4 regions of the Bradyrhizobium sp. Unk1 genome follow, and region 3 is predicted to be linked to each of the others. Evidence: predicted binding sites of a transcription regulator. Region 3 holds the regulator's gene; each other region holds the start of a gene.
What was found. Region 3 encodes PhoB, which activates phosphate uptake and scavenging genes when phosphate is short. Its sites were predicted from a motif close to TGTCATNNANCTGTCAT; they were not measured.
Positions count from the first base shown of each region.

Region 1: a site for PhoB is predicted at 2,041-2,057, ahead of AC5ZFO_RS34245 (UDP-2,3-diacylglucosamine diphosphatase). Genes of this name have one in related genera too.
Region 2: a site for PhoB is predicted at 1,781-1,797, ahead of phnC (phosphonate ABC transporter ATP-binding protein). Genes of this name have one in related genera too.
Region 4: a site for PhoB is predicted at 1,070-1,086, ahead of AC5ZFO_RS18270 (DUF47 domain-containing protein). Genes of this name have one in related genera too.

Region 1 covers NZ_JCAMOP010000034.1:64,135-68,117, reverse strand. The annotation lists gene AC5ZFO_RS34255 (threonine/serine dehydratase family protein) at 1-52, opposite strand, end outside; gene AC5ZFO_RS34250 (glycosyltransferase family 4 protein) at 117-1,190, opposite strand; gene AC5ZFO_RS34245 (UDP-2,3-diacylglucosamine diphosphatase) at 1,204-2,016, opposite strand; gene thiD (bifunctional hydroxymethylpyrimidine kinase/phosphomethylpyrimidine kinase) at 2,245-3,045, opposite strand; gene AC5ZFO_RS34235 (Lrp/AsnC ligand binding domain-containing protein) at 3,174-3,419, shown strand; gene AC5ZFO_RS34230 (c-type cytochrome) at 3,447-3,983, opposite strand, start outside.
Region 2 covers NZ_JCAMOP010000027.1:62,963-66,945, forward strand. The annotation lists gene AC5ZFO_RS30100 (alpha-D-ribose 1-methylphosphonate 5-triphosphate diphosphatase) at 1-1,054, opposite strand, end outside; gene AC5ZFO_RS30105 (LbetaH domain-containing protein) at 1,051-1,722, opposite strand; gene phnC (phosphonate ABC transporter ATP-binding protein) at 1,897-2,706, shown strand; gene phnD (phosphonate ABC transporter substrate-binding protein) at 2,766-3,701, shown strand; gene phnE (phosphonate ABC transporter, permease protein PhnE) at 3,778-3,983, shown strand, end outside.
Region 3 covers NZ_JCAMOP010000037.1:42,209-46,191, reverse strand. The annotation lists gene AC5ZFO_RS35545 (aspartate aminotransferase family protein) at 1-1,206, opposite strand, end outside; gene AC5ZFO_RS35540 (GcrA family cell cycle regulator) at 1,663-2,175, shown strand; gene phoB (phosphate regulon transcriptional regulator PhoB) at 2,278-2,985, opposite strand; gene phoU (phosphate signaling complex protein PhoU) at 3,000-3,716, opposite strand; gene pstB (phosphate ABC transporter ATP-binding protein PstB) at 3,728-3,983, opposite strand, start outside.
Region 4 covers NZ_JCAMOP010000013.1:63,886-67,868, reverse strand. The annotation lists gene AC5ZFO_RS18280 (branched-chain amino acid ABC transporter permease) at 1-2, shown strand, start outside; gene AC5ZFO_RS18275 (branched-chain amino acid ABC transporter permease) at 4-972, shown strand; gene AC5ZFO_RS18270 (DUF47 domain-containing protein) at 1,129-1,773, shown strand; gene AC5ZFO_RS18265 (inorganic phosphate transporter) at 1,789-2,796, shown strand; gene sugE (quaternary ammonium compound efflux SMR transporter SugE) at 2,789-3,103, opposite strand; gene AC5ZFO_RS18255 (peptide chain release factor 3) at 3,262-3,983, shown strand, end outside.

The DNA of each region.
Region 1 (3,983 bases), on a different contig from region 3:
GTGCTGCTGCATCGATATCGGCAGGGCCGATCGGGAGGAGCTGTTCGGTCATGCCTGATGTTATCGCGCCGGACGAGGCGCGGGGCAAGACACCTGCGCGCGATGAACCTTGGTTTTCAGGCTACGAAACTAACCGGCTCCGCCCCATTCCTGCCTGGAAGCACCGCGCCAACCGCCTTGATGCTGTCCACAAACGCCCTCGCCGAGGCCTCCCAGGTGTAATTGGCGGCGAATTCGACGCAGTCCTGCCGGGACACGTCGAGTGCGGCGAAGCAGGCATTGCGCAGATCGTGATCCAGGGCGCCGACCGGTGCATCGCCGATCACGTCGCGGGGGCCCTTCACCGGGAAGGCCGCAACCGGCAGGCCGCTGGCGAGCGCTTCCAGCAGGACCAGGCCGAACGTGTCGGTCTTGCTGGGGAACACGAACACGTCCGCCGCAGCATAGATTGCCGCCAGCGCCTCGCCGTGCTTCTCGCCCAGGAAGATCGCATCCGGGTAGGCTTCTTCCAGCGCGACCCGCGCCGGGCCGTCGCCGACGATCACCTTGGTGCCGGGCAGATCGAGATCAAGAAACGCCTCGAGATTCTTCTCCACCGCGATCCGGCCGACCGAGAGAAACACCGGCGCCGGCAGGCAGAGGTCGATCCCACGGGGGTGGAACAGGCTGGTGTCGACGCCGCGCGGCCACAGCACGACGTTGTCGAAGCCGCGCTCGCCAAGCTCGCGGGCGAGCGCAGGCGTTGCCGCCATCACGGCGCGGCTGGGCGCGTGAAATCGGCGCAGCGCCCGCCAGATCAGGGATTCCGGAACCGGCACGCGGGCGCGGACATATTCGGGAAAGCGGGTGTGGAAGCTGGTCGTGAACGGCAGCTTGCGCTGGCGGCAGTAGCGGCGGACCATCAGGCCGATCGGCCCCTCCGTCGCGATATGGATGCTGTCGGGGCGCGCCTCCGCGATCAGCTTCGCGATTCGCGCCGGGCGCGGCATCGCGAGCCGCACGTCGCGATAGCTCGGCATCGCGAAGGTGCGGAACGATTGCGGCGTCAGGAACGTGAACTCGACGCCGAGGCCTTCGACGCCAACGCCTTCGAAGCTAAGCGCCTTGGCGGCGTCTGCGAGCTTGGTCAGCGTCCGAACCACACCATTGACTTGCGGGTGCCAGGCGTCGGTCGCGACCAGGATGCGCATCAAGCGGCCTCTGTTATGCAGCTCTGGCTGCGACCTGCGGGACTTGCGCCGGCTTCTGCGCGTGATCGGCCCAGGTGATGATCTCGAAATGACCGTCGTCATGCTCGACCAGCGCCGTGCAGCTCTCGACCCAGTCGCCGCAATTCATGTAGCGGATGCCGCCCTCGTCGCGGATCACGGCATAGTGGATGTGGCCGCAGATCACGCCGTCGGCGTCGTGACGCCGCGCCTCGGCGGCGAGCGCCTGCTCGAACGCGCCGATGTAGTTGACGGCGTTCTTGACCTTCTGCTTGGCCCATTGCGACAGCGACCAATAGGGCACCTTGAACATGCGCCGGAAGAAGTTGACGAAGCGATTCATCTGGATCGCGAAGTCGTAGGCCTTGTCGCCGAGATGGGCGAGCCAGCGCGCGTTCTGCACCACGAGATCGAAGATGTCGCCGTGGATGACGAGATAGCGTTTGCCGTCCACGCCGGTGTGGACGGTGTTCTCGACGACGTCGATGCCGCCGAAATGCGTGCCGTAATAGTTGCGCAGGAACTCGTCGTGATTGCCGGGAATGTAGATGACCTTGGCGCCCTTGCGCGCCTTGCGCAGCAGCTTCTGGACCAGGTCATTATGCGACTGCGGCCAGTGCCAGCTCGATTTCAGCGCCCAACCGTCGACGATGTCGCCGACGAGATAGATCGTGTCCGCATCGTGGTAGCGCAGGAAGTCGAGCAGCAGGTCGGCTTGAGAACCGCGGGCTCCGAGATGAACGTCGGAGATGAACAACGTGCGAAAGCGCCGCTCCGGGCTCTCGTCACTCACATCGTAACTTCCCATGCGCCAGCCTGTAACAAATGTCCCGTGACAGGGGGATGACAGATTGAACCCTTGAGGCATCCTCAGATACGAATCAGACCTTGCCTCGCCCTCCCCGCGAATATCAGTCGCATGCGACAATCAGGCGACATGGCGCCGCAGCCGCCTCCGCAAGACCCCGGAACCGATGGCTGAACAGGTTAACGGCAGCGGTCCCGCGCGCCGCTGGCGGTGCGCCTGCGGCCCGGGTCAGTAAAATTTGTGGAAATGATGGATCGGCCCGTGGCCGTGTCCGACGCTGAAGCGGTCGGCGGCCGCGATCGCTGCGCTGATCCAGGCCTTGGCGTTCCGCACGGCCCGCGCGAGATCCTCGCCCCTGGCGAGCCCCGCCGCGACGGCCGAGGACAGTGAGCACCCCGTGCCGTGGGTGTTGCGGGTGGCGACGCGCGGCGCCGCAAGCGCGATCGTGCTCTCGGCATCGATGAGATAGTCGATGCTTTCGGCGCCCTCGCCGTGCCCGCCCTTGATCAGGACCGCGCGGCAGCCCAGCGCCAGCAGCCGGCGCCCCTGGCTCTCGATCTCGGCCTCGCGTGTCGCGACGGGCTCGTCGAGCAGAGCCGCGGCCTCGGGCAGATTAGGCGTGATCACCGACGCCAGCGGCATCAGTTTCTTGCGCAGGGCATCGACCGCCTCGGAGGCGAGCAGGCGATCGCCGGATGTTGCGACCATCACGGGATCGAGCACGATATGCCCCGGCTTCCAGCGCGTCAGCGAAGCTGCGATCGCATCGATGCTGGCGGCCTGCGCCACCATGCCGATCTTCACCGCGCCGACCTCGAGATCGGAAAACACGGCATCGATCTGCGCGGTGACGAATTCGGCGGGCACCGCGTGGATGCCGGTGACGCCTTTTGTGTTCTGCGCCGTCAGCGCCGTGATCGCGGAGGCGCCATAGACGCCGAGCGCGGCAAAGGTCTTCAGGTCGGCCTGGATGCCGGCGCCGCCGCTCGAATCGGAGCCGGCGATGGTGAGCGCCACGGGCGTCGTCATGGGGCGATTTTCCGCGTTTTTGAGACCATCGCCCGTCCTAGCGCGCACCCCGGTGGCCCGCAAGTTCGCTTGCTAAATCCGGCCGGTTTTGGCCTATTAGCCGCCAGATATGCTTCGGAGTGGCTACAATGGTTCCCTTTTTCGTCCAGATCAAATGCAAGCTCGGCCAGTCCTACACGGTCGCCAATGCCCTTGCCGAAGCCGAGATCGCCTCCGAGATCTACTCCACGGCCGGCCATTACGATTTGCTGGTGAAGTTCTACGTCGACAAGGACACCGACATCGGCCACTTCATCAACGAAAAGGTGCAGGTGCTGCCGGGCATCCAGGACACCCTCACCATCATCACCTTCAAGGCGTTTGGGGCGAGCTGACTGCGCGTCAATTGCAAAGGGCCTGCTTCAGGCGCCGCCTTCCTTGCGCTTGGGGCGCGGCGGCCCGTCCACCGGCGGTAGCGATTTGATGTAATCCGCCATCGCCGCGAGATCTTCGTCCGGCAATTGCGAGGTGTTCTTGATCACGCGCGTCATCGCGCCGCCGACGCTGTCGCCGTCGGGCAATTCGCCGGTCTTGAGGAAATAGGCAATATCCTTCGCGCTCCACTCGCCGAGACGCTTCTGCGTGATGTTGGGCACCCAGCCCTCGCCTTCCGGATTGGGTCCGCCGGCAAAGCGTTCTCCGGAGATGATGCCGCCAAGCGCATTGCGCGGGCTGTGGCATTCGGCGCAATGGCCGAAACTGTTGACGAGATAGGCACCGCGATTCCATTGCGGCGACTTCGTGCCGTCGGCGACGAAGGGCTTGCCGTCCAGAAATAGGAATTTCCAGATGCCGATATTGCGCCGGATGTCGAACGGAAAGCGCACGTCGTGGTCACGCACCTTGCCTGCAACGGGCGGCAGCGTTTTCAAATAGGCAAAGAGGTCGAGCACGTCCTC
Region 2 (3,983 bases), on a different contig from region 3:
TGTCGGCGCGGCATCCTTCTGCGAGCACGCCGCGATCGGCAAGGCCGGTCGCGCGGGCCGGTCCCGCGGACACCAGGTTCCAGGCCTCGGTCAGCGGCAGCACGCCGTCGGCGGCGAGGCGAAACGCGGCGAGCAGCTGCGCCGGATAGTAATAGTCCGACGCCAGCACCGAGCAGAGCCCCTTCGCGATCATGTCGGATGCCCGGGTCCAGCCGGTATGGCTGCCGCCGCGCACGACATTCGGCGCACCGTAGACGATGGCATCGCCCGCGGCCGCGGCCGCTCGCGCGGTCTCCTCGTTGATCGGAAACTCCGCGATGTCAGCGCCCAGCTCGCGAAACTCCTGCCGCATCGCCGGTGTCGCATCGTCGTGCGAGAGCATCCGCACCTCGGCCGCGCGAGCAGTCGCGGCGAGCCGCGACACGGAAGCCGGCACTTCACTGGCGCGCGAAAGCACACGCTCGACGAGCCGGTCGAATTCCTCGCCCGAGAGGCCGGTGCGCTCGACCATGCGGTTGCGCTTGCGCGGCTTGGCCATGTCGGCAACGGTGCCGTCCATGTGGTCGTTGAAGGCGAACAGGTCGACGCGGCCCTCGGCGAGCCATTGGCCGATCTCGGTCTCGGCATCGAGATTGTAGGTCTCGTGGCGCAGGTGGAAACGCGTGTCGGCGGCGAATTGCGGGCGTTGCCGCTCGATCGCCTCCATCAGGGCGCGCGCATTGCCGGCGCTGCGCAGGCCAGGCTCCCACGAGCAGGTCGTGGCGTGAAACACGGTGGTGATGCCGTTGCTGATCGCCTGGCGGTCACTGTCGGCGAGCGCGACGTCGATCGGGAAGTCGACGCCGGCGCGCGGCATCATCTGCCGTTCGAAGGCATCGCCATGCAGATCGACGATGCCGGGCAGCACCAGCAGGTTGCGCGCATCGATCGCCAGCCGCGCACGGCCGCGAGAGGCATCGACCTGCGCAATGTCCGCGCCGGACACCAGAATGGAAGTTTCGACGAGCTCGGAGCCGATCAGGGCCCGGCCGCCCTCGAGGAAGATGTCTGTCAAGCGACCGCGCTTCGTTTGCTGGCAGGGGAACGGGTGAGGGAGCTTGCCCGTGCTTCATATGCCGAGAGGAATTCTTCAATCCCGAGCTTGCGGAAATCGGGCAGTGCTTCACGCAATTTGTCGTGATCCCAGTCCCACCAGGCGAGCCGGGCCAGCCGTCCGGCGACGTCTTCCGAGAACCGCCGCCGCACGATGCGCGCCGGATTGCCGGCGACGATGGTGTAGGCCGGCACGTCCTTGGTGACGATGGCGCCCGCCGCGATCACGGCGCCGGTGCCGATGTTGCGGCCCGGCAGCACGATCGCGCCATGGCCGATCCAGACGTCATGGCCGATATGGACGTGATGCTGGCGCCGCCAGTCGAAGAACTCGGTGTCGTCGCTCTCGCCTTCGAAGTAGGCGCTGGAACGATAGGTGAAATGCGCCTGCGTGGCGCGATGCATCGGATGATTGCCGGGATTGATGCGCGTCATCGCCGCGATCGAGCAGAATTTTCCGATGGTGGTGTAGGTGATCTGGGCGTCGTTCACGACATAGGAGTAGTCGCCCATCGCGACTTCATGCAGGACGGTGCGCGCGCCGACTTCGGTATAGGTGCCGAGCCTGGTCTCATGCAGCTTCGCCGAGGGGTCGATGGTCGGTTGAACCGAGAGTGTTTTGCCGGCCATGCTACATCCGATAGGTCGAGGGCGGGCGTACCTCTTCGAGCGGCCTGATGACAGCGTCATGACGATGTGATGACAGGGGAGGAGGTGTGTTGGATCGCCGCACCGCGATCCGTGTGTCACACAAGTGTCAAGTGCCAGCGTTAGCGGTGGCAGCCAGCTACTCTGGAGCCCTCTATGCTGGTGGTTGAAGGTCTGACGTGCCGCTTTGGCGCAAAAGCCGCGGTGGACGACGCTTCGTTTCAAATCTCCCCCGGCGGCTTCGTCGGTGTGATCGGGCGCTCCGGCGCTGGCAAGTCGACCATGCTGCGCATGATCAATCGCCTGGCGACGCCGACGCAGGGCCGTATCCTGTTCGACGGCCTCGACGTCACCGCGCTGCGCGGCAAGGAATTGCGGCAGTGGCGGGCGCGCTCGGCGATGATTTTCCAGCAGTTCAACCTGGTCGGCCGGCTCGACGTGTTGACCAACGTCCTGATGGGCCGCCTCGCCACCATGCCGGCGTGGCGCTCGCTGACGCAGACCTGGCCCGAGCACGACAGGGCGCTGGCGATGTCGGCGCTCGAACAGTTCGATATCGCCTCGCTCGCCGCCCAGCGCGCCGACCAGCTCTCCGGCGGCCAGCAGCAGCGCGTTGCGATCGCCCGCGCGCTGGTGCAGCAACCCGACATCATCCTCGCCGACGAGCCGATCGCCTCGCTCGACCCGCGCAACACCAAGATCGTGATGGATGCGCTGCTGCGCATCAACAAGCATTTCGGCATCACGGTGCTCTGCAACCTGCATTCGCTCGATCTGGCGCGCAGCTATTGCGACCGCCTGATCGGCATGGCGCAGGGTCGTGTGGTGTTCGACGGCGCGCCGGCCGAGTTGACCGACCATGTCGCGCGCGAGCTCTACGATCTCGAAGCCTCCGACGTCATGGGCGGAATGCCTGTGCCGGCGCCTGAGGGCGTGCCGGCGCTCGGAACGGCCGCAGCCGCCTGAGCTGCGCCTGTAGTTGCCAATTTTTGCGTCAACCGACCCCAACCGATGAAGAGGGTATCATGATCACTCGCAGACTGGTTCTTGCTGGCGCCGCCGCGCTCGCGTTCACGGCTTCGGCTTCCGCCGACGATTGGAAAGCCAAATATCCCGAACTGACCTTCGCGGTCATTCCGGCGGAAAACGCCTCGGGCGTGACCGAGCGCTGGGCGCCGTTCATGAACTATCTCTCCAAGGAATTGGGCGTGAAGGTCACGCTGCGCATCGCCAACGACTACGCCGCCGTCATCGAAGGCCAGCGCGCCGGCAACATCCATATCGCCAGCTACGGCTCGGCGTCGTTCGCCCGCGCCCGCCTGACCGGCGTCAAGACCGATGCCTTCGCCAACGACATCAACGCCGACGGTTCGACCGGCTACTACTCGGTGTTCTTCGTCAAGGCGAGCAGCCCCTACAAGAGCGTCGACCAGCTCAAGGGCAAGAACCTCGGCCTCGTCGACCCGAACTCGACCTCCGGCAACAACGTGCCGCGCTTCGAGCTCGACAAGATGGGCATCACGGATGCCGACACCTATTTCAGCAAGGTCGTCTTCACCGGCAGCCATGAGAACGCGATCCTGGCACTGGCGCAGGGCACGGTCGACGTTGCGGCCAACCAGTGGACCAGCGATGACGATTCCACGCTGGCGCAGATGCTGACCAAGGGCATGCTGAAGAACGCCGACGGCTCGCCGATGAAGAAGGACGATTTCCGCATCATCCACAAGTCGGCGCCGATCATCAACGGCCCCTACGCTTACAATTCCGACCTGCCGGAAGAGGCCAAGGCGGCGATCGCAAAGGCGTTCTTCGACGCGCCGGCCAAGGACAAGGCGGCCTTCGATCGCCTCCAGGACGGCCAGAAGAAGGGTTTCCATCCCGCCACCACCAAGGACTGGGATGGCACGATCGAGCTGATCAAGTTCGTCGATGCACTGCGTAAGAAGAAGGCGTCCTGAGTTTCAGGACGATAGCACTGGAGCCGGGTCGATGGACCCGGCTCTTTCTCTTTGATCGACCATTTTTCCTGGCCAGATGACCGTCGCGGTTTCGATCCTCCCCGAGCAGCAGCTCGCCGTGCTCAACGCGGCCTATCGCCAGGCGGTCGCGCGCAAGCGGCTCCGACTCCTGTTGGGGCTGGTGATCTTTGCCGCGGCGCTGTTTCTTGCCGCCATCGGCGCGGAAGTGAACCTGCGCACCTTCTTCGCCCATTTCGGCAATTTCATCAGCTATTTCGACCG
Region 3 (3,983 bases):
GCTTGCCGCCCGCTTGGTCTGACTGGACGAGATCGCGGCGCAGGCGCGTTCGAGCCGACCGACGCTGTCCTCGATTTCGGCTTCGGTGACGATCAAGGGCGGCAGGAAGCGCACGACATTGTCGCCGGCGCCGACCGTGAGCAATTTCTCGTTGCGCAGCGCCGCGCCGAGATCGCCTGACGGCACCACGGCCTTGATGCCGATCAGAAGGCCTTCGCCGCGCACTTCGCTGACGATGTCAGGATAACGATCGATCACGGAGGCGAGCTTCTGCTTGAGCAGCAGCGACATCTTCTGCACGTGATCGAAGAAGCCGGGCTTGAGCATGACGTCGAGCACGGCGTTGGCAGCCGAGATCGCGAGCGGATTGCCGCCGAAGGTCGAGCCGTGCGAGCCGGGCCCCATGCCGGCAGCCGCGTCCGCGGTCGCCAGCACCGCGCCGATCGGGAAGCCGCCGCCAAGCGCCTTGGCCAGCGACATCACGTCAGGCGTGACGCCGGTGCGGCGATGCGCGAACAGATCGCCGGTGCGGCCCATGCCGGTCTGCACCTCGTCGAACGCGAGCAGCAGACCCTTCTCGTCGCAGAGCTGGCGCAACGCCCTCAGGAAGGCGGGCGTTGCCGAACGCACGCCGCCCTCGCCCTGGATCGGCTCAATCAGGATGCCGGCGGTCTGCGGACCGATCGCCTTCTTGACGGCTTCGATATCACCATGCGGGACCTGGTCGAAGCCGTCCATCGGCGGGCCGAACCCCTCGAGATATTTTGCCGAACCGGTCGCGGCGAGCGTTGCCAGCGTGCGGCCGTGGAAGGCGCCTTCGAAGGTGATGATGCGGTAACGTTCCGGATGCCCCTTTGAGAAGTGATGATGGCGGACCAGCTTGATCACACCTTCCAGCGCTTCAGCGCCGGAATTGCAGAAGAACACGAAGTCCGCGAAGCTTTCATTGCACAGACGCGCGGCAAGCTTCTCGCCGTCCGGGCTCTGGAACAGGTTCGACATGTGCCAGAGTTTGGTGGCCTGCTCCTGCAACGCCTTGACCAACGCAGGATGAGCATGGCCGAGCGCATTCACCGCCACGCCCGAGGTGAAATCGAGATAGCGATCGCCGTTGGTCGCAATCAGCCAGCAGCCTTCGCCGCGCTCGAAACCGAGGTCGGACCTGGCGAAAACGGGGAGCAAGTGCGGCGCTGCGCTGTTAGTCATGACGATCACTTGAATGTTGCGGACGGTGTGAGCGTGCATTGCGCAACGCACCATTGACCGGCCCGGAAAACGAAACGTGCCGCCTTTTAAGGGCGGCACGCACGACTATCTTATGCCTGGTGAAACCGGTGTCAATGCCGCCCGGAAAGCCTCGCGAAACGCAGAATCCGTAGTCTTGCGGTGTCGATTTTGCGTATTTCCGCCACGGAACATGTGGAAGCGAGTCGGCGGACTCTTGCGCGTGAGTCACGCCATATTGTAGCGTTTGGCTTGTCAGATACGACATCTCGTGCAGCAGTTCTGATCCTCTAAGTCCTCATGTACCGGCGTAAGCGTTCGGGCGCATCTGGCGCGCCCGGCGAGCCTTAAGGGATTCTGGCGGCACGGGTTTTTCGAAGCTTAGGCATTCGCCGTGCGGCCGCCAGGATGGCAGGCGCCGGCGAAGGAAAGGGTGCAATGACCGTTTTGACCTGGTCGGATGATCGCGTCGAGCAGCTGAAAAAGCTCTGGGAGGCCGGACTTTCGGCCAGCCAGATCGCCGCTGAACTCGGGAATGTGACCCGCAATGCCGTGATCGGCAAGGTGCACCGGCTCGGCCTGTCGGGCCGCGCCAAGAGCCCTTCATCGGCAGCGCCCCGGCCGCGCAAGGCGCGCCCCGCCCAGCACATGATGCGGGTGACCCGCCCGATCGCGCGCGGCAACACCGCGCTGGCGCAGGCCTTCGAGGTCGAGGTCGAGGCCGAACCGGTCACCTACGACAACGTCGTGCCGATGAGCCAGCGGCTGTCGCTGCTGGAGCTGAACGAGGCCACCTGCCACTGGCCGGTCGGCGATCCCTCGAGCCCGGATTTCTTCTTCTGCGGCGGCAAGGCGCTCTCCGGCCTGCCCTACTGCGCCCAGCACTCGCGCGTGGCGTATCAGCCCGCGGCCGATCGCCGTCGCGCGCCGGCGAAGCCGGGTCCGCGCTGAGTTAGCTCCAGACAACCTTGTCCCGGCACAGGGCTGGGACGATCGAGCAAGAAAAAAGCGCGCCACCCGGCGCGCTTTTTGTTTGCTGGCTTGCGGCGGACCCTACGCCTGCTCCGCCTTCGCAAAGCGATCGTCCAGTGCGTAGCCCGCGCCGCGGACGGTGCGGATCGGGTCCTGCTCGCGGCCGAGATTGAGCAGCTTGCGCAGGCGGCCGATATGGACGTCGACGGTGCGCTCGTCGATGTAGATGTCACGGCCCCAGACGCTGTCGAGCAGCTGCTCGCGCGAGAACACGCGGCCGGGATGCTCCAGGAAGAACTCCAGCAGGCGATATTCGGTTGGACCGAGATCGATCGGCCGGCCCGAACGCGCCACGCGGCGCTTGTCGCGGTCGAGCTCGATGTCGCCATAGGCGAGCACCGTGGCGAGCCGCTCCGGGCTGGCGCGCCTGAGCAGGCCCTTCACGCGTGCCAGCAGCTCCGGCACCGAGAACGGCTTGACGATGTAGTCATCGGCGCCGGTCGCAAGGCCCCGCACCCGCTCGCTCTCCTCGCCACGCGCGGTGAGCATGATGATCGGGAGCTGCTTGGTCTCGGGCCGGGTGCGCAGCCGCCGGCACAGCTCGATGCCGGAGAGGCCCGGCAGCATCCAGTCGAGCACGATCAAATCGGGGATGTGCTCCTTGAGGCGGGTGTCGGCATCGTCGCCGCGCATCACCGTCTCGACGTCATAGCCGTCGCCTTCGAGGTTGTAGCGGAGAAGCTCGGTGAGAGCTTCCTCGTCCTCAACCACCATAATGCGTGCGCCCATGGTGTCGTCGCTCCTTAAGTGTTCGGGACCGTCGTGGCGAAGGTCGTCATGTCGCCCTTCGGCCGCTTGTCGGTGATCGCCTGGCCCTCGATCATGTAGAACACGGTCTCGGCGATGTTGGTGGCGTGGTCACCGATGCGCTCGATGTTCTTGGCGCAGAACATCAGATGGATGCAGAACGAGATGTTGCGCGGATCCTCCATCATGTAGGTGAGGAGCTCGCGGAACAGCGAGGTGCAGATGGCGTCGACTTCCTCGTCGCCCTTCCACACCGCCATCGCCGCCGGCAGATCGTGCGCGGCATAGGCATCCAGCACCGACTTGACCTGCTGCTGCACGAGGTCGGTCATGTGCTCCAGGCCGCGGAACAGCTTGAGCGGATGGAAATCGGTCTCCAGCGCCGCGACGCGCTTGCCCATGTTCTTGGCGAGGTCGCCGATCCGCTCGAGATCGGTCGCGACGCGCATGGCGCCGACGATCTCGCGCAGATCCACCGCCATCGGCTGGCGGCGCGCGATGGTGAGCACGGCGCGCTCCTCGATCTTCTTCTGAAGCGCGTCGAGCTCGGCGTCGATGGTGACGACACGCTGGCCGAGCGCGACGTCACGGCGGATCAGCGCGTCGACGGAATCGACGATCATGCGCTCGGCGATGCCGCCCATCTCGGCGACCAGGCGCGTGAGCTCCTGGAGGTCGGTGTCGAAGGCCTTTGCGGTATGTTCAGAACCCATGTTCCGTCTCCTCAGCCGAACCGGCCGGTGATGTAATCCTGCGTGCGCCGGTCGGTCGGCGACGTGAAGATCTTGCTGGTGTCGTCGAACTCGATCAGCTCGCCGAGATACATGAAGGCGGTCTTGTCGGAGACGCGCGCCGCCTGCTGCATGTTGTGGGTGACGATCGCGATCGTGTAGTTCTCGGACAGCTCCTGGATCAGTTCCTCGACCTTCGCGGTCGAGATCGGGTCGAGCGCCGAGCAGGGCTCGTCGAACAGGATCACC
Region 4 (3,983 bases), on a different contig from region 3:
GATATGACAGCCTTGACGGACGACACGCTGCCGGTGACCCCGCGCGCCATTCGAGACGAGATGATCGTATTCGTCATGATGGCATTGCTGCTGGCCGCAGTGCCATTCAGCGGCATCTACCCGTTCTTCGTGATGCAGGCGCTGTGCTTCGCGCTGCTTGCCTGTGCTTTCAACCTCCTGATCGGCTATGGCGGCTTGCTCTCGTTCGGCCACGCGATGTTCCTCGGCACGGCGGGCTACTGCAGCGCGCATGCACTGAAGGTGTGGGCGCTGCCGCCGGAGCTCGGCATCCTCGTCGGAATCGTCGCGGCTTTCGGGCTCTCGCTCATCACCGGCTACATCTCGATCCGCCGCCAGGGCATCTACTTCTCGATGATCACGCTGGCGCTGTCGCAGCTGCTTTACTTCATCTACCTCCAGGCGCCATTCACCCATGGTGAGGACGGCATCCAGGGCATTCCGCAGGGGCGCATGTTCGGCGTGTTCGATCTCTCGAAGCCGACGGTGCTTTATTATGTCGTGCTGGTCGGCTTCCTCGCCGGCTTCCTGCTGATCTACCGCATCATCAACTCGCCGTTCGGCGAGGTGCTGAAGGCGATCCGCGAGAACGAGCCGCGCGCGATCTCGCTCGGATACCGGACCGACCAGTACAAGTTCCTGGCGTTCGTCCTGTCGGGCACGCTGGCCGGCTTCGCCGGTTCGCTGAAAGTGTTCGTGGCGCAGAACGCCTCGCTCACCGATGTGCACTGGTCGATGTCGGGCGAGGTCGTGCTGATGACGCTGGTCGGCGGTCTCGGCACCATTTTCGGTCCCGTGGTCGGCGCCTTCGCGATCATCGCCATGCAGCAATATCTGGCCGGCTTCGGCCAGTGGGTGACGGTGATCCAGGGCTCGATCTTCGTGGTCTGCGTGCTCACCTTCCGTCGCGGGGTCATCGGCGAAATCGCCCATTACTTCCGGCGTTCACTATAAGCTTTTGATATTGCACCAATTTCATTGGCGCCGGAATCCGGTGGATGATCCGACTCCGCGGGCGTGAGATGACACGCGCGCGGAGCGGAAATGGTCTATGACAGTTTTGTGACGGCCAGTTCGGGCCGGGCCATTTCCAACCGGTAACCTATCCCCATGATGCGATGGTTTCGCGCTTTCCTTCCCAAGGAAGAACGGTTCTTCGACCTGTTCGACCGCCATGCACAGACCGTGATCCAGGGCTCGATCGCGCTCCAGGGCATGCTCAACGGGGGCGAGGAGACGCCGGTCTACTGCCAGCGCGTCAACCAGTTCGAGAACGACGCCGACAACATCACCCGTGAGGTGCTGACGGCTGTGCGCCGCACCTTCATCACCCCCTTCGACCGTGGCGACATCAAAAATCTCATCACCTCGATGGACGACGCCATCGACCAGATGCAGCAGACGGCCAAGGCCGTGATGCTATTCGAGGTCCGCACCTTCGAGCCGCCGATGCGGGAGATTGGCGGGCTGCTGATCGAATGCGCCAATCTCGTGGGACGCGCGTTGCCGCTGATGCAGTCGATCGGCCCGAACGTCGCGATGCTGACCGCGATCACGGAAGAGCTGGGCAAGCTGGAGGGCCGGGTCGACGATCTCCATGACATCGGGCTGAAGGAGCTGTTTCTCAAGCACCGCGATGGCAGCGCGATGGATTTCATCGTCGGCGTCGAGATCTATGACCATCTCGAAAAGGTGGCCGACCGTTTCGACGACGTCGCGAACGAGATCAACAGCATCGTCATCGAGCAGGTTTAGGGCAGGGGTCGCGCCGTGGATGCTGCGCTCGGACTTCCTGTCCTCGTCGGCTTGATCGCCGTCGCGCTGCTGTTCGATTTCCTGAACGGCCTGCACGACGCCGCCAATTCGATCGCGACCATCGTGTCCACCCGCGTGCTGCGGCCGCAATTCGCGGTGTTGTGGGCCGCATTCTTCAATTTCATCGCCTTCATGGTGTTCGGGCTGCATGTTGCCCAGACCATCGGCACCGGCATCATCGATCCCGCGGTGGTCGATGCCCAGGTGATCTTCGCGGCCCTGGTCGGTGCGATCGTCTGGAACCTCGTGACCTGGGGGCTCGGCATCCCGTCCTCCTCCTCGCACGCGCTGATCGGCGGCCTCGTCGGCGGCGGCATGGCCAAGGCTGGGATCTCGGCGGCGGTGTGGAGTGGTCTGTCCAAGGCGGTGCTTGCGATCGTGCTGTCGCCGCTGGTGGGTTTCCTGCTCGCGATGATGCTGGTCGCGATCGTGTCCTGGCTCTCGGTGCGCTCGACGCCGTTCGCGGTCGATCGCGCTTTCCGTATCCTGCAATTCGCTTCCGCCTCGCTCTATTCGCTCGGTCATGGCGGCAATGACGCCCAGAAGACCATGGGCATCATCGCCGTGCTGCTGTATTCGCAGGGGCATCTCGGCGGCGAATTCTCGGTGCCGTTCTGGGTGGTGCTGTCCTGCCAGGCTGCGATGGCGCTGGGCACGCTGATGGGCGGCTGGCGCATCGTCCGCACCATGGGCCTGCGCATCACCAAGCTGACGCCGATGCAGGGCTTTTGCGCCGAGACCGGCGGCGCCGCGACGCTGTTCATGGCGACCTTCCTCGGCGTTCCCGTCTCGACCACCCACACCATTACCGGCGCGATCGTGGGCGTCGGTGCGGCCCGCCGCGTCTCGGCGGTGCGTTGGAACGTCGCGAGCTCGATCGTCTATGCCTGGGTGATCACGATCCCGGCCTCGGCCATTGTCGCGGCGCTGACCTGGTGGGCGGTCCAGATTTTCGTCAGGTGACGAATTTCAGCCCAGCAATGCCGGCGACGATCAGCCCGATGCTGGCGAGGCGGAACGCCGTGGCCGGCTCGCCGAACAGAATGATGCCAAGCGTGGCGGTACCGACCGCGCCGATGCCGGTCCAGACCGCATAGGCGGTTCCGACGGGCAGCGATTTGAGGGCGATTCCAAGCAGGATGACGCTGCCGGCCATCGCCGCGAGCGTGATGACGGACGGAACAAGCTTGGTAAAACCCTCGGTGTATTTCAGGCCGATCGCCCAGGTGATCTCGAGAAGACCGGCGACGAACAGGATGCTCCAGGCCATGACGACCCTCCATTCAAGGCAGGGTCGTCCCCGCGGCGGATATGCTGATGAGGGGGGAGGCCGTCCTCCCCGGGAACGGATATGGGGCTGGCCGAAGGGCTCCGCAATCACCACATGAGGCTTGATCAGGCCCATTTTCCCTGCCAAACGCTCCCGCCATGTCCGACATCGCCATATCAGCCGACTCGCCGGCCCGTTCCCCGCTTGCCACCGAAGTGGCGCGGCGGCGCACCTTCGCGATCATCTCCCACCCGGACGCGGGCAAGACCACGCTGACCGAGAAGCTGCTGTTGTTCGGCGGCGCCATCAATCTCGCCGGCCAGGTCAAGGCCAAGGGCGAGCGGCGCAACACGCGTTCGGACTGGATGAAGATCGAACGCGAGCGCGGCATCTCGGTCGTGACCTCGGTCATGACCTTCGAGTTCGAGGGTCTCGTGTTCAATCTGCTGGACACGCCGGGCCATGAGGACTTTTCGGAGGACACCTACCGTACGCTCACGGCGGTCGACTCCGCTGTCATGGTGATCGACGCCGCCAAGGGCATCGAGGCGCGCACCCGAAAGCTGTTCGAGGTGTGTCGTCTTCGGGATATCCCGATCATCACCTTCATCAACAAGATGGACCGCGAGAGCCGCGACGTGTTCGAGCTGCTCGACGAGATCGAGAAGACGCTGGCGCTCGACACCACGCCGATGACCTGGCCGGTCGGCCGCGGCCGCGATTTCCTCGGCACCTATGATGTTGTCAACGGTGGCGTTCGCCTGCTCGAAGGCGGCGGCGCCAAGACCGGCGCGGCGCAGCAGATCGAGATCGCCGAGCTCGGCAAGCTCAACGCCAACCTCGATGTCGGCGCGGTCAAGGACGAGCTCGAACTCGTCAC